Regions from separate parts of the Paenibacillus shenyangensis genome, predicted to be linked through region 2. Evidence: riboswitches for the same ligand, from Rfam matches in the RefSeq annotation. Region 2 holds a riboswitch; the other holds the start of a gene.

Region 1 (3,187 bases), on a different contig from region 2:
CAGTTCCACTACGGGCCAGACCGGTACTTCCAACAGTACGGAAACAAATGGCACTACCGGTTCGACTGGAACGACTGGTGACCAGAGCGGCTCTACAGCAACCGATACAGCGCAGACACCATCCGCAACTGATAACTCCGCTGACTTCAAGCAGGCCAATGACCCTATCGTAACCGTTGAAATGAATGATGGCCAAAAGATTGAAATCGAACTGTATCCCAAAGCAGCACCCAACAGCGTTAACAACTTTATTTCCCTCGTCAAAAAAGGATTCTATGATGGCCTGACTTTCCACCGCGTTATTCCGGGCTTCATGATCCAGGGTGGCGATCCCAACGGCGATGGCACTGGTGATCCGGGTTACAGCATCCCCGGTGAATTCAAATCCAATGGCGTGCAGAATGACCTGAAGCACACGGCAGGCGTACTGTCGATGGCACGTTCCGGCGATCCAAACTCCGGCGGCTCCCAGTTCTTCCTGATGGTAGCCGATGCTCCGCATCTGGATGGCGAGTATGCTGCATTTGGTAAAGTTATCAACGGTATGGAAGAAGTCAACAAGATCGTCAACCTGCCAACAGGTGCCAATGACAAACCTAACACTCCTCCTGTCATGAAAAAGGTAACCGTGGATACTAAAGGTGTCGATTATCCGGAACCCGAGAAAAGCAAATAAAAAGATTTATTCGACCAGCGCTTTCCATAGCGCTGGTTTTTTTTGATCCTTTCGGACCTGTGATGATTAGGTGAATCCATTCTTAGCTGCAGTATATAATGCTTCCCTATGCACTATGCTCTTCTTTGGCAGTACCTTTCCATAAAAAATGTCAATTTTTGTCGTTAAAATACCGAAATTCTATTTAGAAACTTAGCTATATAGACGATATATATGTTATGCAATCCTACAAGAGTGCATACTACAGCAACCTCTGCTGAACCTATTGTTTATCATATTTAATCAGGGCAAATTCACTGAAAGGTGAAGACGCAAAGCCAAGGGTCTAAGGCATGATGGGCAGGGTCTTGCTAGGATAGCCGGTTGCCGATGAATACCTGATGCGGTATGACTCGAAGGAGTCCAACATCATGAGAACAGCATATTATCGCCTACAATTGGGTATCCTCTGTATAGCATTACTACTGTGGCTAGGAGGATTCACGATGACACCCGCTTATGCTCAATCACCTCAAAAAGCAACCTGGCTGTGGAACACACAGCTGATTGTAAATTCTACAGCCAGTATTTTATCTTTTGCAGTCAGCCAGAACGTTACCCTGATCTACCTGCAGGTCAACGACGATCTGGATGCTAATGTATATCAACACTTTATCGCTGCTGCTTCTGCCCAAGGCATTACAGTGCAAGCACTCGATGGAGCCCCCTCTTGGGCGCTGGATTCCCGGCGTCATGAACTTCAAGCCACGCTTGACTGGATTACCACGTATCAACAGGGCGCCTCTGCCGATGAGAAGTTCAGCGGTATCCATATCGATATCGAACCTTATCTGCTGCCCGAATGGCGCACCGATCAGTTAACCGTTATCGCAGGCTGGCAGCATAGTGTTGAGAGCGTCGTACAAGCTGCTCATTCGCTGCATATCCCCGCTTCCGCCGATATCCCGTTCTGGCTGCATACCCTGTTGACCGCAGACGAATCTGCAACGCTCAGCAGTTGGATGATGCAGCAGTACGATTCCATTACGATCATGGCTTACCGTGATAGTGCCTCCGGAATTCTGGATGTTGCCGAAGCCCAGCTGGCCGAGGGTGATGCTGTCGGTACACCCGTCTATGTAGGGGTGGAGACCAACCCTACGAGTGAGGGGAATACTATCACTTTTTATGAGGAAGGCGCCGCTTACCTGAACAACCAGCTCGCTCGTGTGACGAAGCAGGCGGGCAAGCACGACTCTTTTGCCGGTATCGCTGTCCATGATTATGCTGGTTGGTCGACACTGGTAAGCAAATAAATAGTAGCGATTCACTATCGAGACAGACGTTGTTTTCCGTTTGTCTCGTTTTTTGTATAGGGAGAATATGTGGAGGCATTTTCATCCTTCATGAATATTTGATTTTTGGCCTTCTCGTATGCGACCAATTACTTACCTTTCTATCTTTGGAACCAATTCTTTCATTTGCAATATTCACAATTTGACGATTTTGTAGTTTAATGCCGATTAATGTAACAAAAATGTTATGCAATAGTATCCATTTACGGAAGATTCATTCCTTCCTGTCTTGTTATGATGAATACAGAAAATTGCAGGTAAGGAGCGTCTTATTCATGTTACATAAGCAAAAATGGTTACTCGCACTACTCATCGCTGTACTTCTGATTCCTCAGACAGCGACCGCTGCCAAATCGCAGTCATCCGGCAGCAAAGCACATTCATCCAAAGTGATCTATCTGACCTTTGACGATGGACCGACTGCACATACGATGCAGCTGCTCGATATCCTCGACCAGTACAATGCCAAAGCGACTTTCTTTATGCTTGGACCGCATATGGAACACTTCCCGGCAGCGACCAAACGTATTGTCAAAGAAGGCAACGGACTTGGCCTCCATGGTGTAAGTCATGTAGTCAGCCAATTCTACAGTTCTCCGTACAGCGCCTACAAGGAAATGAAGGGCGCCAACGAAAGTCTGTACAAAGTAACCGGCAAGTCCACAAGTCTGGTACGTACTCCTTATGGCAGCAAGCCATATCTCAAAAAATCCTACCGGGATATTATGCTGAGCACCGGCGGCTTCCATCTGTGGGACTGGAACGTGGATTCCCTGGACTGGAAGTACAAAAAAGATCACCAGAAGGTGTACAACAATATTATGACCCAGGTGAAATCGGTAGAACGTCGCGGAGCTACTCCGGTTATACTGATGCATGATCAACCTGCCACTCTCAAAGTACTGCCAAAAGTACTCAAAGAGCTCAAGGCAGAGGGTTATCATTTTGAAATATTGGATAAAAAAAATCATCCGCTGAACTTCTGGAACGACGAACGCTAAGTTCTGCGATTGATTGCCGAACCTGTAGCGTATGACATTCATACAGCGATACGAAAAGCCCCTGTCCGCAAGGAGATTGTACTCCTTTGGACAGGGGCTTTTTATATGGTTCTCCGGTTCACTCGTCTTCTGCCAAATTCACTTTTGTCATGCAGGCAATTCCGGCTTATTGCTGG
Region 2 (3,187 bases):
TTCTTAAAATTAACTGTGTAATTTCGACAAATCCAAAGGCAGGAGGATGAATATAGATATGAAAAAATGGGCGTACATGCTAATCGTTGCAGGCATCCTGGTGATGATCTATCCTCAGGCAAATGAATGGTATGACGATTGGCAGCAGGAGCGTCTTCTGAGTCAAGCGGAGCAGACAGCCGCCGTTTCTCATCAGAATACGACAAAAAATTTAAAAAATAGCTATTCGGAGGTAAATGCTCTACTAAATGAAGGAGCTGCTGCCGATAATATAAATAGTAAGACAGAACTACCAGCAAGCGGTGAGATTCTGGGAGTGATTCATATCCCGGTAATCGATGTGGAACTTCCGATCGTAGAAGGTGCCACTCGTGAAAATATGCGCAGCGCTGCTGTTCATATTTCCGAGACTGACCAGCTGGGACAGAAAGGCAACTTCGCTGTTGCTGCGCATCGCGCTCATAAAACCGGTCGTTTATTCAATCGTCTGGGTGAAGTTAAAGTCGGTGACTCGATCCAAATCGAATCTGCCGGTCAACAATACAATTATCAGGTCGATCGCATCCGAATTGTAGAACCCACTGAAGTATCTGTACTCGATAGCGATCATCAGTCGGAAGAATTGACACTCGTGACCTGCGACCCACTAATCAATCCAACCCACCGTCTTATAGTACATGCGGTACGCGTCTATGATCCTATAAATGAATAGCAAATTATTCATTTCGCGTACATTCCTGTTTGACGCTTTTAGTCGAATTATCGCTGTGGTACTATAAGATTATAACTAACCAGTAACTTATTATTTACCCATAAATCACACCAATATGTATATCTTGCATATTGTTGCTATGTAACTTGCTTATTAAGAGCTTTTACACGATAACGGCAAACCTGTCTAAAGATAGGGACGCAAAGCTAAAGGGCCTTACCCTCCGGGGTTGGCAGCCAGCTACCGAACGGAAAGGCTCTTTTTATATGAATGGATTGTAAAATATTACACTTTATAGAATATAATGGTTTAGTCAAACGACGGATAACAGTGAGTTAATGTGATCCTTCATTGATCGACTAAGCCCCTTTGAAAGGATTTGTCGTCATGAAGAAACTTTTGCTAACTTGCTTGACAACTATTTCGCTGCTTGCAGCAGCTCCATTATCTGTATTCGCAGCCGAAGATTCTAGCTGGCTGGACAGCTCCACTGCCAATCAGGGTTATGTCGCTGTTCACTATGAAGCTCCTTCCAATACACGTACCAAAGTTATGATTACTAAGAATGATACCAGTTATACGTACAATCTTTCTTCTTCCCATACTGATACTTCGTTGCCATTGCAGCTGGGAAGTGGTACGTATCAGGTAAGCGTTCTGGAAAATACATCCGGCAACAACTATAAAAAAGTATATTCCGATTCGCTGCAGGTACAATTGAGCAATGAGAACAGTGTATATCTGGCCTCCACTCAAAATATCGATTGGAAAAACAGTCCTGCTGTTACTTCACTCGCAGCCAAGCTAACCCAAAATGCTACAAACGATCAGCAAAAAGCACAGGCAATCTACGATTATATTACAAGCAGCATCAAATACGATTATCAGCTCGCTAGCGCATTACCAACCGTCTATGTACCTGATCCGCAGCAGACACTGTCTTCCCGTAAAGGCATCTGCTATGATTATGCTTCTCTGAATGCAGCGATGCTGCGTAGCCAGGGTATTCCTGCCAAGCTGGTAATGGGAACTACATCAGCTGTTAAAGAATATCATGCCTGGAATGAAGTTTATCTGAACGGTAAATGGGTCACTGTGGATGCTACTGTAGATGCATCGCTTCAACAAAAGGGCAAAAGTATCCCCTTTGCCAAAGACGCTACACAGTACCAAGCAGCCAAAGTATATTAATATCGTTACTGAAGGTTTCATCTTCTCCTAAACGTTGCACTCCTTATTCACAGCTTTTATCGAAGGTTAATTAGGCTTGATAAATAATAAACAAACTTCATATAACATTGAATTTAAGAAAATAAAAACCCCTTTGCCTACCATCGGCAAAGGGGTTTTTGTATTGTTACCCATGTATACATCACCCAGATACTTTATTGATATGATATATACTTTATTCATAATAAGTCGATTTAAACATCTGATCCATGCCTGCTTCTTCTTATATAGAAGAAAGAGGGGTTGTTATACCGGCAGTAGGGTTAGATGGTACAGTTCCTTTACCGATATTTGGAGAGCTCCCAGCCGACTGCTCCAGCTGCAGAAGTGCCTGCTTCATCGGCATACCTCCCCGGTATCCTGTCAAATTGCCATTTTTACCGATAACCCGATGACACGGAATCGTGATCAAGACAGGATTGGCCCCAATTGCCGCGCCTACCGCTCTCACTGCATCGGGTCTGCCAGCCATTTCGGCAACTGCCGAGTACGTTAGAGTCTGACCATATGGTATACGGCTTAGTGCTTCCCATACTGCCAGCTGAAAAGGGGTTCCCCTTAGATCATGCTTTACGTTATCCAGTGCATCTGCTGCTCCATGCAGATACTGGATTATAAGTGCTGCATAGCCTTCCATCTGCTGCCCATCTTCCACCAATACGTATCCCGGAAAACGGCTGCTCGCCCACAATACCAGGTCTTCCAGCGGCTGATCCGGTGAACTGACATAACATAACCCGTCTACTGTCGCAGCGATATAGAGATGCCACTGTTTATCATTTAACCACTTGTAGTACAAAATGGGCTGATCTGCTGACATATCGTAGGCCTCCTTTTGTCAAATTACATATACTCTACTTTATGCGGATTATTGCCGTTTTGTGCTGTAGCTTATTTCTCGTTTATTGCTTTTATCTATCTATCTTTCTGGTTCGTATGTTCCGACTGCATTTGATGATCTTCTGCTTCAGTTATATCACGATCTGATGTTCAAAATATTGCGCTTCTATTCCAGCTTCTATTCCAGCTTGTACTTCATCCTGCTATTTTCCCGGAATCCACTTCCCTTTCGGAACATACCAAAATGCAGCTCCTTGTGTCATCCCGGAGCTGCATTTGATATCCGTCCTTTTTCTGTTATGCCCTCTATGCTGGTTTGCTTTTACCTGTATCGCGTTATACTTCCTTGTGTGTTTCACTTTCTTTGCGCTGCGGATCAGCAAAAGAATCGGATGGATCGGGTTT

What was found. A riboswitch is a leader RNA that binds a small molecule or an ion and turns the genes downstream of it on or off. The one in region 2 is predicted to bind cyclic di-GMP.
Region 1: another riboswitch for cyclic di-GMP. It lies ahead of H065_RS25060 (hypothetical protein); the one in region 2 lies ahead of H065_RS0103250 (transglutaminase-like domain-containing protein).

Annotation. Positions count from the first base shown of each region.
Region 1 covers NZ_AOIG01000004.1:35,737-38,923, forward strand. The annotation lists gene H065_RS0103055 (peptidylprolyl isomerase) at 1-676, shown strand, start outside; cyclic di-GMP riboswitch class I at 953-1,047, shown strand; gene H065_RS25060 (hypothetical protein) at 1,162-1,971, shown strand; gene H065_RS0103065 (polysaccharide deacetylase family protein) at 2,286-3,011, shown strand.
Region 2 covers NZ_AOIG01000005.1:32,057-35,243, forward strand. The annotation lists gene H065_RS0103245 (class D sortase) at 59-712, shown strand; cyclic di-GMP riboswitch class I at 878-960, shown strand; gene H065_RS0103250 (transglutaminase-like domain-containing protein) at 1,100-1,903, shown strand; gene H065_RS28110 (hypothetical protein) at 1,970-2,125, opposite strand; gene H065_RS0103255 (methylated-DNA--[protein]-cysteine S-methyltransferase) at 2,166-2,762, opposite strand; gene H065_RS0103260 (helical membrane plugin domain-containing protein) at 3,119-3,187, opposite strand, start outside.